DNA from 3 places in the Peribacillus sp. CSMR9 genome. Region 3 is predicted to be linked to each of the others. Evidence: riboswitches for the same ligand, from Rfam matches in the RefSeq annotation. Region 3 holds a riboswitch; each other region holds the start of a gene.
What was found. Region 3 has a riboswitch for cyclic di-AMP ahead of N9I19_RS17210 (cation:dicarboxylate symporter family transporter). Riboswitches for the same ligand answer to the same signal wherever they lie in the genome.
Positions count from the first base shown of each region.

Region 1 (8,301 bases), on a different contig from region 3:
CGGAAAATGCCAGGAGAATGAGTAAATCCAGTAAAACCTCATTGAAAGTGAAACCTTTGTACATAATCCCGTTCATGGCATCCGATGCGTAATAGAGCGGCATGACCTTGCCGATTTTTTGCAGCCAGTCTGCCATGCCATCCAATGGGAAAATCCCTGTGAAGAAGACTTGCGGCACGATGACCAACGGAATGAATTGTACCATTTGGAATTCAGATGTTGCGAAACTCGATAGTAATGTACCAAGCGATAATGCAACAAGCGCGACAAGTATATTCGTTAATAAAACGAGCCAAATGGAGCCAACAAGGACGATATCCAACACATTTACAGCATATAGTACGACAATTAAGGTTTGAACGAGCGCAAATATGCCATATCCGATTACATACCCCGCTACGATTTCGTATCGTTTAATCGGTGTAGCAAGCAACCGTTCCAACGTACCACTTGTTCGCTCCTTCAAAAGTGCAATCCCTGCTATTAAAAATACAAAGAAGAACACGAGAAAGCTGACGAGCATCGGACTGAACGTATCAAAACCTTTTGTTTTGGCATCCCCGTATACATATTGCTTCTCAATTGAGGGTGTATTTTTTCCATTCCCTTGCAGCCCTTGCATCATTTGCATTTGAACGGCCTTTGCACGGTTAGGTTCGTCGTTCAATAGTGTCAGTTTTATCTTGCCATTTTCAACCTGCAGCCAGCCATCTGTATCATTTTCAATCATTTTCCCCTGTGAAAATTCCTCAGCAGCCGTTACTTGAAAATCCGCTTGTTTCAATACTTTAACCATAGCTTCATTACTGCCTGTAACAACGATTTTCAAATCACTCGCTTCTGTATCGAAAATAAAATACATGAGCGTTAAAATGAGCAATGGAGCGAGGAAAAATAAAGCGAGCGTCCTTCGATCCCGGCGCATCTGCTGTGTAATCCGCGTAACAAGAGAGGCAATTCTCATTTTAGGCCACCTCCAATCCTTAAAAAAACATCATCAAGCGTTTCCGCTCCATATTGTGTTTTTAAAGCCGCCGGGGTTCCTGATGCGATGATTTCACCCTCACGCAGCATCGCCAGTTTATCGCATCGCTCCGCCTCATCCATCACATGCGTCGTGATGATGATCGTCTTATGATCTTCATTTCTTAAACGCTCAAGTTCCCGCCAAATGGATCGTTTCAGCAAAGGGTCCATTCCCACTGTCGGTTCATCCAAAATGAGAATCTCCGGATTTTGGATGAGTGCAACCGCCAGTGACAGACGGCGTTTCATCCCCCCGGAATAATACGCAACCCGAACGTTCAAGTCACTCGTCAACTGTACGATTTCAGCTGCATATTGAATGCGTTCCCTTCGTTCCTTTTTCGAAAAACGGTATAGCTTCGCAAAAAACTCGAGGTTTTCAGCACCCGTCAGATCTGTATATAAAGCATCGGATTGTGCCATATAGCCGACATCCATTAACAGTGCTTCATTTGGCACTTCATGATCCAGAACCGTGACTTTACCAGCATCGGGCTTAATCAATCCGACAATCATTTTAATCAAGGTCGTCTTTCCGCATCCGGATGGACCTAACAAGCCAAAAATTCCACTTTTTTCAATATTCAGGCTCAATGGCTGAATGACCTTTTTATGATGAAAACCCTTAGCAATTCCTTCAATGGAAATCGCATTTTTCATTGTACACACATCCTCCCTCTTTAATTAACACGGTGTTGAGTGTATCATCATTCTAAGGTAGCTTTTAGTCTAATACAATCAACACATTTCGAAAAATGTTTAGTGAGGAGACATTCAATGGCGGAATTTCATGAGGATATGGTACAAAAGACGAAAAAGCAGATACAACATCATTTTATTGCACTCGTTGAAGCAGAGGGGTTCTCACATGTCTCAGTGAAGAAAATTGCAGAGCGCGCCAACATTAATCGGGGCACATTCTATTTGCATTACACAGATAAATATGAATTGATGGATCACTTACAGCAGGAATTGTTAAATGAACTTCAAACTCGAATTACTGCCATTTTGCCGAAAGAGGCTTTTTTGGCTCTCCATCAACAACAACTTTACCCGCCTTTCGTAGCAATTTTTCAATTCATCAGTGAACATGCGCACGCATTAAGGGCCATTCTTGGAGATAAGGGAGATCCTTCTTTTGCAAAAAAAATAAAGCTTGTGTTCGGTGAAGTACTATTGGAGCGTTTGATCAGCCAGCATCCAGCAGCTAAAGATGAAGCATTCCGCATGTATATGCACGCCTTCATGACATCTGCGATTTTAGGCGTTATACAGGAGTGGCTGGAGAATTGCGAAGAGCAAACGGCTGAAGAAATGGCGAAAATTCATTTTCAAATCCTGAACTTCATCAGCCAATTACGGACATTCATTCAATGAACTTTTATAAAGGCATGTTCCATTTACATGCCTTTAGGATAATAAAATGGGATAATCCCCCTTTAAACTTACATCTTTCCCCCCGCTTTGACCTCTGCCTTTCCAACCTGATAATACCTGCTCTTCGAGGCCTTCATACTAAGCATGGACAATAAAATGGATATAGCAAACATGAGCATTGAACCTGAAATCACCACGAACCGAATCGAAATGAAATGAGCTGAAACACCGACAATTGCGGTAGTGATGATGATCAATAAAGCTTCTAACAAGCCAAAAACACTTCCGACCCTGCCCATGATTTCCACAGGAATATTATTTTGATAAAAGGTTTGAAAGCCTGTATTGGCAAAAGCCAGAGAAAAGGCAATGATGAAGAAACCGATGGCGGCCAATGAAAAGGAATTCGAAAAGGCATAGATCATATAACCTATCGAGACAAATAAAGATCCAAGACTAATCATGTACGAGATTTGCACTTTACTGATGAATACGGCATTTACTATGGCACCCGCAATGATGCCTGCCCCGGCGATGCTTACAAGGAATCCGTAATCGCTGTCCGACAAAAGGAGTATGGCCTTGGCAAACGCTGCTTCTTGGGAATCGATGGCCGTTTCCATCACCACCATGCAGCTGAATAAGAAATAAATGAGCATGATATAGGAAGATTTCCGGCTGAAATCCAGGACGATGCCCCAATCCTTTTTCATGATGGTCCAAGACAGGTAATGACTGGATTTTCCAAGGGGATGATCCTTTTCAAAATTAGGCATGAATAGAGTGATGATACCGGATAATAATAAGGCAGCCGCGTTAATATAAATGGCTAAAACCGGTGTACCGATTAAGAAAAGGATACCCGCTATCGCTGGTCCAATCAAAAAAGCTCCAGAATCGATCAAGCTTCGTAACGAGTTAAATCGTTTCCGCTGTTCAATGGGGATTAATTTTGTTATATAAGTCCTTGATGTCGTTACAAACATGGCCTCTGCCATATTGATCACGAAGACAAGGGAATAGATGACCCAAATAGAAGAAGCCAATGGCAGCAAAGCCATGAATACCGCTCGAAATAGATCAAGTGCGATCATTAGATTCCGCTTATTGATCCGGTCGATCACGCTGCCGGCCCAAACATTCGTAAATATGGCAGCCATCGGTTTAACGATATACAGTCCAGCAACCGCCAAGGCTGAGCCAGTCATATCCAGCACGATTAAATTAAGTGCAATGAAATAAACCCAAGCACCGAAGTTGGAAATCCCGATCCCGCACAATAGAATGGAAGGATATTTCCAAGATACTAATGAATTTCTGAATGTCAACGCTTCCCCCTCCCTAGAAAGAAAATATAAAAACAATAAAAAAAAACCGTCCCCAAGAAATGCGTCTTGGGGACGGAATCAATAGAACGGTGCCAATTAATATGTCACCATTATTAATCTTATGCCGTATTGCATTAACAGCATGCAATAACTATGCACTATAACGGGAACTCCCTTTAAGCTTCAATACATCCCAGTTACTCCTTTCCAGTTTACCAAGCGCACTGGAAAGTTGCGTTTCATTTACTTTTTTCTCATCGGAATCACATTTTCCCTAAACTTTAACATTAATGGTCTAATTTTGTAAACGTTATAATTTTCAAAACAAAAAAACTCATTCAAAATTAAATGAGTTTGAAAGCAAAACAAGATAGGAATTTTTCGCTCAGCGTTCCCGAATAAGACACAGGAATGACATAATTGAATACCGTTAAATGAATGTTTGGATTCAGCTGATTTACTTTAGGGAAAACAATTTTAATAACGGATTCTTTTTCTTATCCGTTATCCTTAACTCATTCATTATGATTTGGTCCTCATGATCGGCTATCCATTTCCTTAGTGCATCTTTATCCTGGCATTGTGTTAAATATGTCTGGCCACCCTTGCCTGTAGCGTTAATAACATATCTATTGAACGTCTTCTCCATAATTGCCCGCCTTTTTTATAAAATGTCTGAAACCTTTAAATACGAATGCAATGACTTTTTCTTTATGCTTTTCAAAAGAAAAATAATTTATATATATTAATAACATTGATTGGCAATGACCTGTTCAGCTAGAAAGTGTTGAATCAAGTACACCGAAACTGTTATCATAATCGGATTAATCGAACCTATCATAATGTGCTAACTAATATTTGTCAATACGTTTTATCAATGTAAATAAAACGTAAATTTTCAGTTTTATTAAAGAAATATTTTTTTACAATTTAGGGGTTTACAACTACTAAATGTTGGGAGTAGAATACGTTTATCAATTTAATACATTTCGGCCAAAACTCAAAGGAATTGAGTACGGAGGACCCAATCATTTGGGGTTAATTCTGCCATGCAGAAGGGATGAGATCAGCTCTTTCGCCATCCTACCCGTCAGCTAACTTCGTCGGCTAAAGCGAAGGAGGTCATAAGACCGCCTATTTCGGGAGCTATTTTTTCACGCTTTTTGTGACAAAATAGCTGTTCGATGTTTACGGAGGTCTTTTTATTATGCTTAAAAAGGATTTGATAACAGGATTGATGGTTAAGATATTCATACAGTTTTACACATGTCATTTTAAGGTAGGGATGATCAATTGATAAAAGCAAAAAATTTATTCGATCCGCCAAAAATCCTTGTACTCGGCTTTGCCACCCTGATACTTATTGGGGCCTATTTGCTGACCCTGCCGATTTCTACTGAAAATGGGAATGGCCTTGCTTTTCTGGATGCTTTATTCACCTCAACCTCCGCTACATGTGTAACAGGACTTGTCGTAGTGGATACGGGAACGACCTTCACCACCTTTGGTGAATTGGTCATCTTAACACTGATTCAGATAGGCGGCTTAGGATTCATGTCATTTGCGACGTTTTTCTTTTTCCTTTTAGGCAAAAGGATTTCTTTAAAAGGCAGGTTACTCTTGCAGGAATCCTTAAATAATCTTTCCATGGCAGGTATAGTCAAGTTAGTAAAACGGCTTTTAATTTTCACGGCCATCATTGAAGGCATGGGTGCCCTTATCTTATCGATTCGCTTTTCTTTTGACATGCCAATCGGCAAAGCGATCTATTACGGGGTTTTTCATTCCATATCGAATTTCAATAATGCCGGTTTTGATTTAATGGGAGAATTCAAGAGTTTGACCCCTTATGTATCGGATCCATTCGTAACCCTTACGGTCGCCTTCCTGATCACGTTTGGCGGAATAGGTTTTATCGTGATGAATGAACTATACGAATATCGTGATACCCATCGTTTATCCGTACATACGAAGGTTGTTCTGATGACTAGCCTGACACTTACAATCGCCGGCGCAATTTTAATCTTTTTATTCGAGTTCGGTAATGCCAAGACATTGCAGCCTTTATCTTTCATGGGTAAAACGTTATCGTCTCTATTTCAATCGGTTTCACCAAGGACGGCCGGCTCCAATACGCTGAATATCCCTGATTTGACTCAACCCACATTACTGCTCATCATTTTCTTGATGTTCGTTGGGGCTTCACCCGGATCGACTGGCGGCGGGATTAAAACAACCACATTTGCGACGCTTATCGGAACGGTCTGGTCACAGATTAAAGGAAAGGGTGATGTGGTATTATTCCGTCACCGCATTATAAGTGAAACGATCTTTAAAGCATTATCCGTTACATTCATTGGCGTATTCATGGTTTCAATCATCTCCATTCTGCTGACCATCACTGAAAGCGGAAGTGACTTCTTGATGATTTTATTTGAAGCCACTTCAGCATTTGCCACCGTGGGACTTTCAATGGGTTTGACCCCCGAATTATCACCGGTTGGCCGGATGCTCATCATTTTCACGATGTTTGCAGGCCGTGTGGGTCCTTTGACTTTGGCCTTTGCCATCGCTATGAGGCGCAAACCAGATCCGTTCCGACGTCCAAAAGGGAAAATCATGATTGGTTAAACATAAATGAAGGAGTGTAAAAGATGGGAAAAAGACAATATGCCGTGATTGGTTTAGGCAGATTCGGAACCAGTGTGGCCCATAGATTATATACGGCTGGCCAAGAGGTATTGGGTGTTGATATTAGCGGGGAAAGAGTCGAGAATGCGGAACTGAGCGTTACCCATGCAGTCATTGCGGATACGACTGAAGAAGAGACATTGAAATCCATTGGAATCCGCAACTTCGATTGTGTCATCGTAGCCATCGGAATTGATATGCAATCAAGCATTTTAACTACCTTGCTTTTAAAAGAGCTTGGAGTCAAAAAGGTGATTGCCAAGGCCCTTAATAAAAATCATGGTCAGGTGCTCACTAAAGTTGGAGCCGACTGGGTCATCTATCCTGAGAGGGATATGGGGGAACGGGTCGCGAACCAGCTTCTGTCCCCTAACATGCTGAACTATATTGAACTCTCTAAAGAATACAATATCGAGGAAATCATAGTCCCCATGAGCATGAAGGGAAAAAGCCTCAGGGAGCTGGATTTACGCGCAAAATATAATATCAGCGTCATTGCCATCGTGAGTAATGGGGAAATTATCATAGCACCATCACCCGATCAGGATATCCATGAAAAAGATATGCTTTTAGTGGTTGGCAATAAAGAAGATCTTGCCGTCTTTGCAAATATTGAATAATGGTTCCCCTTCTCGTTTCCGGTTCTGGCTGTATGAAGATGAACTAAAATCAGCCGATTAAGAATGATTCATCATAGGACTTCGTGTCATATATATCGATTCCTATAAATTCCCTGCAGTCAGGATCTGAAAAGAGAAACACTATTTTCTTGGCATCAGGATGAGTAACTGACCGTTTTACAAGTACATCATTCAATCTTAAGGAATAATAGCTTTCACCATCAGCTGTAATTCCTATTGTGAATGTAGGCATTTCATCAGCCAGACCTTTAATTTTCAAGGCTGTTCCACCTTCCAATTCAATTCCTATGATTGGAATGCCTTTGCCGAAATCCAGAATGATATCCTCGTTAAGCGGGAGCTCGTCCGTTTTTGTAATGGTGTGCTTCAATGGTTCGGCTAAATAGATATAGCCCATACCCGCATCATCATCAAATGTCATATGCCTTTCCATAGTTCCACCTCCCTTTTCTGTAGCGGTTTCATTTTTATGTTTACCCATTCAAGAAGGCCGCTTTATGGCGGTCTTCTTGAATGGATTTTATACTTTTTTCACTAAAACGAACATTCCCCTGCCATGAATACGTATGTATTATTTAATGGTATTGATGGCTTGGGCAAGAGTGGATTTTATCATCACTTTATCAAAAGGCAGTTGAAGCTTAACAGCAGTCTTGGCTATTTCCGGCCGAAGTCCTGAAAGGGTTGTCCGGATTCCAATCAAAGTTAAGGATTCAATCAATTGTGACAGTTGGTGGGCGGATACACTATCTATTGCATGGACGCCCGATAGGTCAATGAAAAGCCTGGTGACATTTTTTTCAGCGCATTTTTGTAATGTGTTTTCAAGCAAGGACATGCCTCTCGACGTGTCAATATCACCGATCAGGGGAAGCAACGCCGTGTTATCTTTAAGGGAAATGATAGGCGAACTCAATTCATCGATCGTTGCCTGCTGGGCTTTCATAATTTTATTGGCATATCTATGATTCGCTTCCGTAAACCGCTCCATCACTTCACTGAGCACCTTGACCACTATCCGGTACCAGGAGTTTATTTCCTCCTGTGTATGTTGATCTCCATGCAATGCCACGAATTGATCAATATAATCCAAGTATTGCTCTTGCGTTCGAAAGAACTCCCTCAATATAAAATAGATGGGTGTGTTTAAATGCTGCTCATCCTGACCGATATCTTCAATCCACTCACCAAGATGCTCAAAGTATTCCCTTTCCTCTGTATCAAAGACCTGAAAGAAA
Region 1 is NZ_JAOPHO010000031.1:37,550-45,850, forward strand. Features, by position in the region: gene N9I19_RS14700 (ABC transporter permease) at 1-964, opposite strand, end outside; gene N9I19_RS14705 (ABC transporter ATP-binding protein) at 961-1,686, opposite strand; gene N9I19_RS14710 (TetR/AcrR family transcriptional regulator) at 1,804-2,403, shown strand; gene N9I19_RS14715 (MFS transporter) at 2,472-3,731, opposite strand; gene N9I19_RS14720 (hypothetical protein) at 4,189-4,380, opposite strand; cyclic di-AMP (ydaO/yuaA leader) riboswitch at 4,713-4,855, shown strand; gene N9I19_RS14725 (TrkH family potassium uptake protein) at 5,028-6,362, shown strand; gene N9I19_RS14730 (potassium channel family protein) at 6,386-7,042, shown strand; gene N9I19_RS14735 (DUF2283 domain-containing protein) at 7,092-7,496, opposite strand; gene N9I19_RS14740 (STAS domain-containing protein) at 7,635-8,301, opposite strand, start outside.
Region 1: another riboswitch for cyclic di-AMP. It lies ahead of N9I19_RS14725 (TrkH family potassium uptake protein); the one in region 3 lies ahead of N9I19_RS17210 (cation:dicarboxylate symporter family transporter).

Region 2 (8,301 bases), on a different contig from region 3:
CGCTGCCTGAATCATGCGCCCAGTCAAAAGAACCGGAAAGGTTGTTGCTACAGCAGATACTATCGTACCTGCAAGAAAGATTAGCATCGAAGCTAGAAAAAGCTGGCGGGTGGTGAACCTTCGCATGAAATACGCTGTGATTGGAATTAGAATACCATTCACTAGCAAATAGCCAGTTGTCAGCCATTGTGCAGTTGCCGCCGAAATATTAAAATCAACCATTAGTTCTGGGGTTGCAACGCTCATGATTGTCTGATTTAGCGTGGCTAGAAAAGCCCCCAAAATCATAATGAACAAGATAGGTCCTTTTTTAATCGACCTACTAGTTGTATTGATACCTTTACTCAACCTACAAACTTCCTTTCTATTTCTCACTAGATTTATTTTACAATGTGTAAGATAATTAACACTGCATAAAACAGATTATAGTTAGGAATTCCCGTTCTTACAATTTACAATAAAATGCAAAATGTAAATTAGTTTACACTAAACCTAATTGTGTTGTTTATTTGGGGAATATAGTACATTACCTAAAGAAATTGTATATTTTAATACCAAGAGAAAGGAAAAGTAAAATGATGGATAATTACAAGGGTCATACAGATCCCCGAATTCTTCGTACGCGGCTTTTAATAAAAGAGGCTTTTATTGATTTGCTGCAGGAAATGGATATTGAGAGAATGTCTGTTAGCCGCATAGCGGAGCGCGCTACAATTAGCCGTGTTACGTTTTACCTCCATTATCGGGATATACCCGATATGTTAGAAAAAATGGCTGATGATATGATTGAAGATATTCAGCCCGCTGTGAACAGTCAGCCTGTGAACGAGGGTGCTGCCGACGATACGGATTTTGTAATGCTGGTGCGGATGCTTGATCATATTGCTAAACATGCTAAATTTTATAAAGTGATATTAGGTTCGAAGAGGGTACCTATCTTTACTGAACGCTTGTTAAATATGCTAACTGAAATAATAACTGCAAGGTTAGAGGTTTTGGGAAATGATTCTTACTTTTATAAAGCAGGAATTCAAAAGGATATAGCAATTTGGCACGGATCTTCAGCATTGATAGGCACTATCGTTTCTTGGCTGCGAAACGACATGCCGTATACACCGCATTTTCTCGCAAAACAGCACTTCTTGCTCTACCATTTTCAAGATAAAAATTCTTAATTCGTTATAATTAGAATTCCTGGTATTTGTGGGCGATAAGAAAAGTCGTTCTTTTTAACGAAACAAGGTATGTAAAACAAATAATTTTTGGAAGATCTTCTTTACTGAATTTTTTCCAATATCGTGAGTTGGGGTATGATTTCCTGGATGCCTTCTTATTTGGTAAGTAAAGGGTTAGACTTGTTGTCAGTAAGTGCCTTGATGTCCATTCCATATCTCGCTTCCTTTCTTATGTTTAATGTGAACGGCTGGATTTTAGATAAATATATGACGGGAAGAGAAAATACCTGGAGCAGGATCCATATCATCTGACTCGAACTGCAACAATGTGGCAGGGAATGCATTGGCTACATGTTGAACAAGAGGAATAACAAGCTCTTAAGACTTTGAGCAGGCTTCCCCCTATGGGGAGTCTGCTTCATTTTAAATATATGCTTCGCTTCTACTGAGAAACCCATGGCCTTTACTTTTTGTAAATCCTAGCAAACTGTAACATAATTGATAAAACGAATTATGTTATTCAATATGGTCTTCTTTATTAGTTAGGACGGTTGTATTAAAAGTCAGAAAAATATAAAATGTATTTAAGATTATTAGAGTATGTACCTGTTACTATCGAATCATTCCACTTTTTAGCATGAAATTACATTTAAAGAAAAGAGTGAGTTTAGTAATGAAAGACATTAAAAATATCTATTGTGTAGGTCGAAACTACGCTTTACATGCAAAAGAATTAAATAATGAAATCCCAACTTCCCCTTTTTTATTTTCAAAACCAACTCATTCACTTGCAGAAGCCAATGGCCAGTTAATTACGTTGCCAAGTAATCAGGGTTCCATTCACTATGAAACAGAACTTGTCATACATATCGCAAAGCAGTTCCAAACAGGAATGAAAGTAGATGAAATAGTTGATGCTATGGCCATTGGGTTGGATTTAACACTTAGAGATGTTCAAGCACAGTTAAAGCAAAAACAGCATCCTTGGCTTTTGGCTAAAGGATTTAAAAATTCAGCTGTTGTTAGTGATTTTATTCCATTTCAGGGTGTCGAAGCATGTGAACAATTAGATTTTTCTCTTTTAAAAAATGGAGAGCGTGTACAAGTCGGAAATATTAAAGACTTACTTTTTGATTTGCAAACGATAATCGAGTTTACAGCAGAGCATTTTGGGCTTGGAAAAGGAGATATTATTTTTACCGGAACTCCAAGTGGCGTCGGTCCTCTTTCAGATCAAGACAAGCTTTCACTAAACTGGGGAGGAAATGAAATTGGATCCTGTTCAGTCACACTATAACCATAAAGAAGAGCAGTCATTTTTGACTGTTTTTTTATTTAGTCCCCAGATGTCATTGCAACTAAAAGGCAGGAGAGAGTAGCTAATAAATTAGGTAATATCAGTACTGGGAGAATTAAATAAGGGAGCAATTGATGTAGAAAACCATTGGCTTTGTTGATAATAAGTCTAATATAGTAGTGAGGAATATAATTCACGTGATGGTATTCTAGTTCTAACGTCATTGGTCTGTTGTAATTATGTTTCCTGTATACAAAAATATCTGAAACAGTTTCTTCTGAATAGTCCATAAATCCTCTTTTTTTCATAAAGGCTCCCAGGCCTTTTATATTCCACGAACTCAATTTCCTTTGTTTGGATTGATAATAAAAACCATAATCAATGCATATCATTCTCAATGGTACTATTTTTTGTGACTATGTTATAAGAAAATGACTACTTTAAAAAAAATGTCTAACACTATAATATTAGGTAAAGTTTAATAATCTAATGAAAATTATTGAATACTTGGAGGATATTTAAAATGAAGCACCTAGTTGTTTATGCACATCCAAATCCTGAAAGCTTAAATCACTCTATTTTGGAAACAGCAGTTCATGCATTAAAGAAAAATGGTCACGAAGTTGTTGTCCGTGATTTATATGCACTTGATTTTCAACCTGTACTGAAACCAGAAGATACAGCAGCTATGAAAGCAGGAAATACTCCAAATGATATTAAAACGGAACAAGAATTTATTACGGAAGCAGATGTTATAACATTTATTTACCCTATATGGTGGACTGGTCTTCCAGCAATTCTTAAAGGGTATGTAGACCGAGTATTTGCATTTGGGTTTGCTTATTCTGCTGGAGAAGAAGGTGTAATTAAGTTATTAAAAGGTAAAAAGGGTCTTATTATCAATACACATGGAACGCCTAACGAGGTTTACGATAAGGTGGGTATGACAGCAGGCTTGAAAGTTACCTCCGACATTGGGATATTTGATTTCACTGGAATCGAACCTGTGGAACATTTACTATTCGGAAGTATTGGTTACCTTGATGAAGACTCATATAAAGGTATGTTAAAGAAAGTTGAAGATACAATTAATTCCCATTTCTCATGATCATATACAAATGTTGAAAAAAAGCCTGCTCACTACTGGGGAGTCTTGAAAGGTTTTGAATCAACCACAGGTGCTTTATTAAAAGAAATTGCAGAGGCAGCTATCTCTCTTTACAACAAAAGGGAAGCCCCCTCTTCAGAATGAGAAGAAGGGGCTTCCCTTTTGTGAAAAATTGATTCGTTAACCTTATGATCTCTTGTCTTAAGTAAAGGTTAATCTTATTTCCTTCAAATTAGGTTGGAGGAAAGCGCATAGTTCTGAATGAATAGAGCCGATGATTCTTTCGTAGGAATCATCGGCTTTTTACAATTAACCTGAAACTAATAGAAAGGAGAATTTTAAAAGAATTATCCCTCTCTCTTTCATAGACATCGCTTAGAAGCGGAGGACCTATCTTTTAGCCTCATTTAACTAATAAAGGGCCTCTTGCCTGAGTTTTTAATTCGCATACAGGCGATATTGGTCACTTAATGTATCTCCATTACCGTAAATATAGGCTTTTGAGCCTGATGTATAAGAAGAATCGTCGTACTTCCATTTGATTCTGAGACCCATGTACCCGCCTGCTCCATAGGTGTTCTCGCCATTCTTTTTAATATATTGCGAGAAACTGTCCCACGTCTTGGGGCCAACCACACCATCCACTTTCAGATGGTTTTCTTTTTGATATTTCTTTACACCCGCTTCGGTTTTCGGCCCAAAAATCCCATCAACGTCAACCACTGCTGAATCAGTATAAAAACCCATGACATTGAGGATATACTGCATATTTTTGACTTCCACCCCATGAGTGTCCTTCCGCAAAATCGAGTTTTTATCCCAGCTTTGCGGGTGGTGAAATCCTCCGGCAGATGCTGAAGCGGTGGAAAAAGATATCCCCAGGGCTATTGTTAATACTATCAAACAGGTAAGTAATTTCTTCAAAGCGCCATCTCCCTTTTTTTGTATATTCAATACACCTTACTAGTTCCCCTTAGATTTTTAATTCCCCTTCCGACAAATGTCCTGTTTATTTTGAAAATGCTAAACAATCATAGTCACCAGTAGGACCACAAAATTGGATAAGTTGTACGAACAATAGAGAAAATCCTTAAAGCTTAAAAAGAAGATGCTAGCTCTTAATCATTGTGTTCAAAGGAGAAACAGATCATCTGATACCTCTTTACGCTGTTGGAGTATTTATCCCTTTTCCCTTATCCCAAACAGGAATGATGCTTAAATGGGTTAGAGAAAAACCTAAAGGTTGGATTCCAAAACTAATTATTAATTCAATTGGCGGGTTAATTAACTTTATCATCACAATGATGTTCTTTTTTACTAAATTTCACAGGTTTTGTAGGTATTGGTATTTCTACCTATCATTATTTTAACCTTTCATCGAATTAGAAAGCACTATGAAGCTGTTGGCGATCTGTTGCGACCTACAACATGCGAGCCTTCTAACCTAAAATATATATAAAAATTTTATAAAAATGATAATTCATGTAACTTAAACAGTATTATTTGATGGTTTCTAATTACCTCTCTAAATCTTTATCCAGTATAAAAACTTCAATTCTTTCACCTGTTTTAGTGCTAATATCACTATGGGAAGAAAGAACTTTACATCCAGTATGATCTTCAACTATTTTTTCGTAATCCTTAGTGTACATTTCACGAAGAAGCGAGCGCATTTTTTTTACAAGTTTTTTGCCGGAATTGTGACTGACAAGATGCTTTTCTTCCACAGTCAGGACCCCTTTAAAACGAGTAATCAACATGTCATTAATTATATATGTTTTTGCTTCCTGTGGTCCTCTGCCTATCAGATCACGCTGGAACTTAATAAATGCTGCACTTATTTCTGCTTCAAGTTTCTTTTTTGGATTTAACATAATGCCTCCATTTTATCTCGGGAATTTATGGGATTTATCATAATGCCCAACCTTAGTTATTGTCAATGTAAGTTTACAAACCTATAAAAAAAATGTAATCACTAGAATTATTAAGTAAAGTTAGCTTTTGATGACTTATTCGGACTAAAATGACTTTATTTGATCGATTTTGAATTAATATCGTGATTTTATGAGGTTTACAAACATTTAATGATGAGCGTAGAATAATCCACATAAATAACAATTTGATATCGGCCAAATCTCAAGAAATTGAGAACGGAGGACCCACTATTTTTGGGGTTAATTCTGCATTTGCAGAAGGGATGAGATACTCTTTCGCCATCCTACCCGTCAGCTAACTTCGTCGGCTAAAGCGAAGGAGGTCATAAGACCACCTTAATTCAGGAGGCTTTTTTTGTTATGTTTGTAGCAAGATAGCAACCTGTCATTTCCGTAGGTCTTTTTATTATGCCTATAAACGAAAAGGTGTCTTGGAAGACAGATCGCACAGAGAGCTGTAAAGCTTGCTGGGTGATAAGTAGACCAATGAGTACTTTTTCTCCAATTTTATATGTTTGCTTTGCAATTAATCCAATAACCGATGCGTGAATCGTATTTATTAACGCGGGGATATGGATAGCTACTGCATGGCTGCATACATGGGGAAAGAGTAAGCATTGGTCTATTTTTTTATGTTATCAACTGGCAGGCTTCTCTTCCCCAGAAAGAATGCAGATTGAAAATTAATAAGAGAAAGTACTAATGGGGTGGATTGTATGGGAAAAGTGCTGCTTGTTGGAAAAGGAAAATTATTTATATCTGTAAAGGAAAGTATAGGGGCCACCCACACGGATACAAGTAATGTAGAAACTGTAGACTATGATGAAGAATGGTTTAAGCCTACAAGAAACCTGAAGGAATGTGATGGAAAAATGGTTCATAAATCAGAGCAGGATAACTGTGTTTATCTATTCCCTAATTCTCTGTTTGATGGAATTAATCTTGTGAGAATATTTTCAGAGTTCAAATCTTATAGGTTGTTTGTTGTCACTCATGATCATCAATATTCTAGTCTATATAAAAAATGGGAGCTGATTTTGTCATCTTCAGTAAACCAGAATGTTACAGCTATAACTGGCTGCTAACAAGTGGAACCTAGTTTCTTTAAGAAACTCAAAGGGGGTGAGTACATTTTAGTTTGAAATTTTTATAGTTTGGAAGGAGAGACGTCAATGGATCTTATATCAGTTTCACTTACAGCTTTTTCATTCTTAACATTTTTTGGATTTATCCATTTTTGTAACAAAGTTATAGAAGAAAAAGGAGAGTAGAAACGATGTTTTTATTATTTATTGTTGGAGCACTTTCGTTGTATTTAATTCATGCTTTAATTTACCCGGAAAAATATTAATAGCTACAAAACGGAGGAAATGCAAATGGATTTTTTACAAATCGGTCTGGTATTGGCACTCGTCATTATCCTGGCAATACCACTGGCGAAATATTTAGCTAATGTTTATTCCCTTGAAACAACAAAACAAGATCGGATGTTTGGATGGTTAGAAAGGGGCATTTATAAATTATCTGGTATTAATACCGGTGATATGAACTGGAAGCAATATGTAAAGGCACTACTATTGAGTAATTTAGTCATGTTTATTATTTCGTACATGATCATTCGATTTCAAGGAATTTTACCGGGTAACCCAAGTAAGATAGACAACATGGATCCATTATTGGCATTCAATACTGCTGTAAGCTTCCTTACCAATACCAATTTACAGCACTACAGCGGGGAATCGGGACTTTCTTATTTATCGCAAATGGTCGTCATCATATTTTTGATGTTCACGACACCAGCTACCGGTCTTTCGTTATGTATGGCTTTTTTCAGAGGCCTGACCGGGCAGTTCAGTATGGGGAATTTTTATGTGGATTTAATTCGTTCCATCACCCGGGTACTACTGCCGTTATCTATCTTAATCGGTCTTGTCCTAGTATCTCAAGGGGTTCCGCAAACCCTTGATCCTACGGCCATTGCAACTACATTGGAAGGTGCGAAGCAGAATATTGCACGTGGGCCAGTAGCTGCGTTAGAGTCTATTAAACATTTAGGGACAAATGGCGGTGGATTTTTTGGTGTCAACTCGGCACATCCCTTTGAGAATCCTAATGGTTTCACCAATATATTAGAGATTTTATCAATGTTTCTGATACCTGTTGCCCTTCCATTAACGTTTGGATATATGGCAAAAAACAAGAAACTAGGTTGGATTCTTTTTTCAGCAATGGGATTAATGTTCCTTGTGTTCTTAGGTGTTACTTATTTCAGCGAACAAAATGGAAATCCAGAATTGGAGACAATGGGGATTTCTCAAGAGAATGGAAGTATGGAAGGCAAGGAGGTGCGATTTGGAGTCGCACAGAGTGCCCTTTTTACAGCCGTTACGACAGCAGCTACAACAGGTACAGTCAATAATATGCATGATACTCTTACTCCACTTGGAGGATTAGTGCCATTGGCAGAGATGATGTTGAACTGTGTGTTTGGTGGTGATGGAGTAGGGACGGTCAATATCCTTATGTACGCAATAATGGCTGTATTCATTGCCGGGTTGATGGTTGGACGAACGCCGGAGTTTTTAGGTAAGAAAATTGAAGGCAGGGAAATGAAACTAATAGCCATTGCCATCCTTTTACATCCATTAATCATCTTAGTTCCGTCAGCCATTGCTTTAGCTACACAAATGGGCACATCGGCTATTTCTAATCCGGGTTTTCATGGGATTTCGCAGGTTGTTTATGAGTTTACCTCTTCAGCAGCTAATAATGGCTCCGGATTTGAAG
Region 2 is NZ_JAOPHO010000003.1:172,343-180,643, reverse strand. Features, by position in the region: gene N9I19_RS04000 (DHA2 family efflux MFS transporter permease subunit) at 1-288, opposite strand, end outside; gene N9I19_RS03995 (TetR/AcrR family transcriptional regulator) at 579-1,175, shown strand; gene N9I19_RS03990 (hypothetical protein) at 1,311-1,487, shown strand; gene N9I19_RS03985 (fumarylacetoacetate hydrolase family protein) at 1,849-2,472, shown strand; gene N9I19_RS03980 (NAD(P)H-dependent oxidoreductase) at 2,996-3,580, shown strand; gene N9I19_RS03975 (peptidoglycan-binding domain-containing protein) at 4,019-4,504, opposite strand; partial or broken gene N9I19_RS03970 (amino acid permease) at 4,696-5,018, shown strand; gene N9I19_RS03965 (Na-translocating system protein MpsC family protein) at 5,098-5,454, opposite strand; cyclic di-AMP (ydaO/yuaA leader) riboswitch at 5,698-5,839, shown strand; gene N9I19_RS03960 (hypothetical protein) at 6,231-6,599, shown strand; gene N9I19_RS25160 (potassium-transporting ATPase subunit F) at 6,791-6,865, shown strand; gene kdpA (potassium-transporting ATPase subunit KdpA) at 6,891-8,301, shown strand, end outside.
Region 2: another riboswitch for cyclic di-AMP. It lies ahead of N9I19_RS03960 (hypothetical protein); the one in region 3 lies ahead of N9I19_RS17210 (cation:dicarboxylate symporter family transporter).

Region 3 (8,301 bases):
GGAGACCCCTCTGGCGTTACCAGAAAGGACCTTTTATGAAACCATGGCTGTCCCTGCCGATTCAGTAGAAGTCAGGATTAAATTAAAGTCACTCCAAAACATCAGCATGCAACTGTTTTCAGCGAAATTGAAGGGGCAGGAGCTAGAAAAGATCAACCAGAAATCAGCAATGAGCCTGCGAATTGCAAAGGGCTTTCAACTTTCAGGTTTACCTTTGTCTATCAATAAAGAAGATATAGAGGTCAAAGGGCTTTCCCAGCCTTCTAGTGAACTGTCAGGGGATCTATTTTACTGGACGGAGATTGGTGACAGGACATACGTCTTCATAATGATCGACATATGCGGAAAGGGCATTCATACGGCACTCATAAACATGTCCATACGCACTTTGATACCTGAGCTTATCAAACGCGTAAAAGACCCCATCTTCATAACGGAGGAACTGAATAAACATATGCGGGATCTATTTCAAGGAGTTAAAAGGGAATATAAAAACCGTACTTGTTTTACAGCCTTCATTGCATACGTGGATACAAAGGAGCGACGCATCGAATATGTGAACTTTGGACTTCCTTCAGCCTTTTTGTATTCCCCATGCACCAATCAATTCCTCAATTTGAATGAAGGGACTATACCCATAGGGCTAAGTCCTGAAATGCCCATAAAAAAAATAGTATTTCATTATGAACCAGGAAGCCGTTTCTTCATCTATACAGATGGACTTTCTAAAATCCCCGCACCATCCGCAATCGACCGATCTGGCAATGTCGAGAGTGAATTCATCGAAAATATCCATCTTGATACACATGACCTTCTTCAGGAGTTACTTGTTTCAAGGATGAGGCATTCAGTGATTGACGATGATATCTGCATTATTGCCGGGACACTTTATTAAGTACGATAAAAAAGGCCGATTCAAAAGAAACGGCCTTTTCTATTCTTTTTTATTTTTGTAAGGCTTGAACGACTTCCTCAAGCTTCATGCCCCTAGAAGCTTTAACGAGAATGATGTCATTTACCTGTGTAGACGACTTAAGTTCCTCTATAAGTTTCTGCTTATCTTGAAAAGGACGAACATTCTCTGATGAAAAAGCCTTGCTCGCTCCCTTCGCAATAAACTCTGCTAAAGGACCATACGTGAAGATCTTATCGATCCGCTCATTAGAAATCAATTCACCAATTTTCAGATGAAAGTCTTTTTCCTGTGGCCCTAACTCCAACATGTCTCCCAGTACAAGGATCTTTTTCTCGAAACCAGATAATCCCTCAATCAACTCTACAGCTGCCTTTACTGAAGTTGGACTGGCATTATACGCATCATTGATGATTTTCTGCCCTTTTGCCCCCTGGACCAATTCCATCCTCATATTAGTTAACTGAATGGTAGACAGACCTTTATGGATCGCTGCAACATCTACATGGAATTCTTTAGCAACCAAAATGGCTGCCAATGCATTAAGAACATTATGATGACCTAAAACCGGTATCTCATAATTGATATCCTTTTCATCACATGCAATGGTAAACGTTGTACTGTCTGCCCCTTGGTTAATGGTCTGTGGAAACAAATCATTTTGTTCCGTACGTCCAAAAGAAATTACGTTTAAATCCGGAAAATCTTTTTTGATCCGATTGCGAAGCAATGGCTCATCACCATGATATATCAGCGTTCCATCTTTCGCCAAACCTTCGACAATTTCCAACTTCGCATTCGCAATTTCCTCGCGTGATCCTAAATCCAATAAGTGTGATTCACCGATATTGGTAATGATCGCTACATCAGGCTTTGCCATTTTGGATAAAAACTCAATTTCGCCACGGCTGCTCATTCCCATTTCCAAAACAGCCGCTTCAGTATCCTCTTCCATCGAAAGCACCGTTAGTGGTAAACCTAGATGATTATTGAAGTTCCCATTGGTTTTATGAACTTTATAGGTAGTTGCCAGCAGCGCAGCCGTCATATCTTTCGTAGTCGTTTTACCGTTGCTGCCTGTAATCCCGACCACTTTTATATTCAACTGCTGTCGGTAAGCACGCGCTAATTGCTGAAGTGCTTTTTCGGTATTTTCAACAATGATTAACGGTAAATCATTGGGAGGATTCGGAACATCCCTTTGCCAAAAAGAAGCCGCCGCTCCTTGTGCTAAAGCTTGCTTGACATATTGATGACCGTCAACCTGCCCACCCTTAAGCGGAATGAACAAACACCCTTCCTTAACCGTTCTTGAATCGATGGTAACCCCATTTATTCCTTTGGACTGGAATGAAGTGATATCATTCAATCCACCTGCCATTCCATGTACTTGTTTCAACGTTCTCTTTATCATTTTGTTCCTCCTACATTCATCGAACCGTTAATCGCTCTCTCCCTCTTCTTCCATTAACCAAACGAAGCAGAAACCAGTGTAAATCGAACCGGCTCCTGCTGATTATAATCCATCAGATCAATTTTTGAAGAATTGTGAAGTTCACTGATACATTACCTGCATGATCAAACTGTATATTTGATTTGTTGTTTTTCTTGATGACGTTCCAAGGCAAGTTTCACGAGTTTTTCAATTAACGCTGGATAGTCGACACCTGTGTGCTTCCACAATAATGGAAACATACTGAAAGGAGTGAACCCGGGCATTGTATTCACTTCATTAATATAGATTTGGCCCTCTTCCGTTAAAAAGAAATCAGCTCGAACCAATCCAGAGCAATCCAATGACTTAAAGGCCGTAATGGCCATTTCAGATAAAGCTGCGTACTCGCTTTCCTTTATCTCCGCTGGGATGACCATCGCTGAATTACCGTCAACATATTTTGCTGAATAATCATAGAAGGAGAAATCTTTCTTAGGGATGATTTCTCCTGCCACTGAACATGATGGGTCATCATTGCCAAGAATGCCAAACTCAAGTTCACGGGCTACGACCCCTTCTTCAATGATGATCTTCCGATCGAATTGAAAAGCTTCCGCAACCGCTTTTTCCAATTCATCAGCATCATTACATTTGCTGATACCGACACTCGAGCCTAAATTAGCTGGTTTGACAAAACAAGGGTACCCCAATTCATCAGCTACCTTTTCAATGGCACTTTCAGTATTTTTTTCCCATTCAGAACGAATGAACCAAGTGTATTTAACTTGAGGAAGCCCCGCTTGGGCAAAGATGTTTTTCATGATAACCTTATCCATTCCAGCTGATGAAGCTAAAACGCCATTGCCTACATAAGGGAGATTCAATAGTTCCAGCATCCCTTGTACTGTCCCGTCTTCTCCATTTGGTCCGTGAAGCAGTGGGAAAATTACGTCATACCCTGTTGATTCACTATTTTCATCAGTTGAATGTGCCTGCAAGGCAAGAGGCGAGTTCAATTTGTCCGACGAAAAAGTCAAAGCCTCCACACTCTCTGCAGGCCCTGTTAACATCGGTCCATTAATCCATGAACCCTCTTTTGTTATGTAAATCGGATATATATCAAACTTTGCTAAATCGAGAGCCTTAATCACCGCTAAAGCCGTCTGCATAGAAACCTCATGCTCCGCAGATTTTCCACCATAAAGCAAACCAAGTTTAGTTTTCATGAGTTATTACCCTCCAATATTCTTTTAACCATGTTCATTGTATCATTTTACACTAAAACGGGAAAAGCGAAACTTCCATCATTGGTTCTTTTCCAATGATGGTTAGTTAAGCCATTCGGGCATTTACAGGCTGTTTTTTACACATATTTTTAAATTGCATTTTCATTTGATACCCTTCGACCGTCATTTTCATCGATACCTTACAGCCTGTTAATGCGGGGAAAAGCGAAACTTCCATCATTGGTTCTTTTCCAATGATTACCACCAGCGGAACACAGGCTAGATTCGCCACGTCCTGTGGCAACACCTGTGCTTGCATATCCTATGCGTCGCATTCGGGCATTTACAGGCTGTTATTTTTAAATTGCATTTTCATTTGATACCCTTCGACCGTCATTTCCATCGATACCTTACAGCCTGTTCACGCGGGGTAAAGCGAAACTTCCATCATTGGTGCTTTTCCAATAAGGAATATAGGCCAAAGCCACAACTCCCTGTCTCCTGTGCGTCGTCCTCCCTTATCTTTTATGCAATAGATAGTAAGTCTTACACCTAAAAAAAAATCAAAGATATCAAATAATCCAATCCACGCATCCGAAAATTGGGATCAGGATAATGATTCATTTTTTATAACACTTTCCCATACTTTTTCTTTTCGATTAAAGGTGATAAAAACATCCGGCTCCTTAATATTTCTATCCGAAAAGTCATCATGCATCTCATCCATATTTAAATAATCCCCTACCACCCATGCCGGTATCTCAATCTTCGTTCTTGAGTACTTGACATGCCGAAAGGAAAAAATGAGCCCCTCTGCCATAATATGAGCCAAAGAAGAAATGATTTCTGCAGGAATGGCCGTCAACTCTCTTTTCTTTCTGATTCCAAGCCACGTCCTCTCCACTTTTAACGGCTCCAGCTTTAGCGGAATCAGGCTCCCTAACATCATATAATATGTAGAAAGTGAACGAAAATAAATTTTGTTGAACCAGCCATCATCCTGGGCAAGGTACACAAATTGATTATTCAATTTACGGAAAAATGGAGGATCCAGATGGGTTTTTGCATGCCCTAAATATAAAAGTTCAGCTAATTCCCTTCCATCCAATTCATCCAGCCCTTCCTCTTCTTCAAAATCAATCCAACAGAAATCTCCATATGCCCGGACATTTTCTTTAACGAGCTTTGCAATATCCTCAGATGAAGCGCTATCAAGCAGGACATTCAAATTGTATTCCCCACCATCGAATTGATGTTTCAATAATAAGATGGAATCCAAGGTATATGGCAGCGAATAGACAAATTCGCGAAAATTGAGTCCATTAAAAAGGACAAACCGTTCGGAAGCCTGCATATGCATATATAAGATATCATTGTTATCATTCTTCATAACCTGATCCCCTCCGAGCTCTCAATCAATAATGTTATTTTATCAAACTTTTGGCTTTTCAAGTAAGTTATATAACCCAGAATATTATTCATCATCTGCATCGTATAAATAATGTGAATACCTGAACTCTATTATCACCTAAGGTTAAGGAACGAACTCGACAATTTTAAATATCTATAATAGTGAAAAATAAAGAGTTGAAGGAATTGACGACTGATAAAATTGAATAAGGTTTTATCATTAATTCTTTTCATGAGGCAGCTTCCCTTTAAAAAACTTTTCGTTTGCAGCTTTTGGCCCGTCTTTTCAAACACAAAAAATCCAGAGTGACATATCACTCTGGATTTTTTGTATTAAGAAACTTGTTCTAATTCTTTATCGGAAGGAGGGTTGAATTGACCTTCCCATTTAGAGATGACGATTGCTGCAAGTGAATTACCGATAACGTTTACTACTGTACGTCCCATATCAAGAATACGGTCGATACCGGCAATAAATGCTAAACCTTCAATAGGAATACCAACTGTTCCTAATGTCGCTAAAAGAACTACGAAGGATACACCTGGTACACCCGCAATACCCTTAGACGTGATCATTAACACTAACATTAGCGTAATTTGCTCATAAGCACTTAAATCGATTCCGTACATTTGAGCGATGAAGATAGCTGCCAACGCTTGGTATAATGTTGAACCATCAAGGTTAAAAGAGTATCCAGTCGGAATAACAAATGTAGCTATATGTTTCGGACATCCCGCTTTTTCCATTTTTTCCATAAGTTTCGGAAGAACCGCTTCTGAACTTGCTGTAGAGAACGCAAGTATCAATTCTTCTTTTAGAAGTTTAATCAATGTAAAGATATTGAATCCTACAAATTTTGCAATAAGACCCAGAACGACAATTACAAAGAAAATCATTGTTCCGTATACAGAAAGCGCTAACTTACCTAACGGAATTAAAGATTCCAAACCGAACTTGGAGATGGTCACACCGATTAGTGCAAATACCCCAATAGGAGCAAATTTCATGACCATATTAGTTAGGTAGAACATTCCTTCTGCTGTACCTTGGAAGAAACGGAATACTGGTTTACCTTTTTCACCGATCGCGGCAATACTAAGTCCAAATAATACGGAGAAGAAAATAATCGCTAACATATCGCCTTGTACCATAGCTTGTACTGGATTGGATGGTACAATGTGAACAAGTGTATCTACAAACGATTCATGCTGCTTAGTTTCTGCTGTATCAACATAAGTGGAGATATCAGTTTTTTCCAGATGATTCATATTTACGCCAGCACCAGGCTGGATGATATTAGCGGAAATTAAACCAACAGCAATCGCAATCATAGTTACCGCCACAAAGTATGAAAGTGATTTAGCTCCTAGTTTACCTACTGCTTTTAAATCACCTACACCCGCAACTGCAACGATAAGGCTTGATACAATGATTGGCACAACAATCATTTTAATCATTCGTAGGAAAATGTCTCCGAATGGCTGTAAAAAGTTTTGGGCCGTCTCATTACCATAAAAAATGGCACCAACGATAATCCCTAGAATTAAACCAATGAAAATTTGGCTAGCTAAACTTAACTTGAATTTCTTCATATACTTTCCTCACCTTCCATAAAGTCTTTGATGCAAAAACGTTTTGTCTCGGTAAGGGAAACAAGATACTAATAGAAAGAAAGTAATTTTTCTTTTTTGAAAAACTCTGTCTTTACGCCGAAAAAAAAGACACTTCATGTGTCGATTTCATATTAGCGTGAATATTCACACATGTTCCCTTAAAGACGCTGACGAGGTTAGCTGTCGGGTTAGGAATTGGAAACACAATTTGCCCTTTCATTTCTGAATTCACCCCTAGTGGATTAAAATCCACAAAAATGGTTCCCCCGTTCTTGGAATAAGATTAAGCGAGTTAACTTATAATAAAATATTATACTAAAAAGGTTAATCTGTAAATGTTTATTCTCATCCATTTTAGAAAAAGCCTTTAAATATATCTGAATATTCTGCATTCTAGATGATTTCACCAAGTATTACACTTCCCGATTTTTAGTCATTTAAGCTATATGGATATATAAATAATAACTAATTTGACATCCCCTTTCTTTATGAAAGAAGCAGTTATTTTTCCAAAATGCCAAGTAACAGATACCTTACTTTTTCCCTAGAGGTAAATTTTTTATAAGTTGCAGTTTTCACTTTTTCAAATTGAATTGGGGTAATAAAATAAGAATGGTTCTTCGCTACCCTATTCGGTTCTAGCAGGATGACATCACCTACTGTCGGTCCCTTTATTAGTTCCTGCTTACCTTCTGCTTTAAGCCCTTTTGAAATGTAGTGTTTATCCACATAGCCTTTTTTAGTCAATTTGTAGACATGCGGCTTTTTTTGGTAATGCACTGCCTCTATGGGAATGGCGGGTACACCAGCTTTCTCATTGGTTATTACAGCAAGGTTGACTTTGGATCCCACCAACAAAGATTCGGTTTCTTCACCCTCCGGTTCGATTAAAGCCTGAAATGGAAATCTGTTATCCCTTTTTAGTGACGGCTCTTCTGCTGGATAGGAATGGATACGGCCTATCGTTCCTTTCAATGACTTTTTTAAATCAGAGGAACTTGCTTTTATAGTCATGCCCACTTTAGCTTTTTTCATCTCCTCTTCGGAGAAATTACCTTCAATTGCCATATTTGTCGAAACGATGGATATAATGGGGTTTTTCAGGTTTTTATTGATATTTTTAACTACACCATCAGCTTCACTCGTCGTTACAATCGCGCTAGCCTGCTCCTCAATTGAACTTAATTTAGCATCAAGCATTTTCACTTTTTCATTCAAACTGTTTTTTTCGAGTTCTTGCTTGTACATTTCTTGCTCAATGTTGCTTTTAATAAGATCTGAAGAGCTTGTTGTTATATTAATATCCAAGTTATTTTTCACCGATTCATCAATGACCGCTTTATCAGGATCACGGGTCAGGGCCCCTTGAGAAGCCCTTAACTTCCTAATATATTCGTCAATCCCTACAATTTCTCCCTCTGCAGCAGTTTTCTCCGCTTCCAAATTCGCTTTAAGTGCATCAAGTTCGGTTGTCGTATACTCAAACAACGAGGAGCCAGCCGCTACAGCATCCCCCTCTTTTACAAGGAATTTCTTAAAATCATTTTTCTTGGTTTCAAAATAGATATCGTACTCTTCTACAGGTTTAATTACCCCATTTGTTTGAATAGTATCCGTAATTGTATCTTTTTTTACCATTGACCAGTTTTCCACGAAAACAGTTCGTTCCGCTTTGCTTCCTTTTTTTTCAATAAGGTATATGT
Region 3 is NZ_JAOPHO010000044.1:7,632-15,932, reverse strand. Features, by position in the region: gene N9I19_RS17235 (PP2C family protein-serine/threonine phosphatase) at 1-895, shown strand, start outside; gene N9I19_RS17230 (UDP-N-acetylmuramoyl-tripeptide--D-alanyl-D-alanine ligase) at 945-2,327, opposite strand; gene N9I19_RS17225 (D-alanine--D-alanine ligase) at 2,492-3,574, opposite strand; gene N9I19_RS17220 (hypothetical protein) at 3,681-3,893, opposite strand; gene N9I19_RS17215 (hypothetical protein) at 4,182-4,964, opposite strand; gene N9I19_RS17210 (cation:dicarboxylate symporter family transporter) at 5,318-6,577, opposite strand; cyclic di-AMP (ydaO/yuaA leader) riboswitch at 6,749-6,898, opposite strand; gene N9I19_RS17205 (efflux RND transporter periplasmic adaptor subunit) at 7,100-8,301, opposite strand, start outside.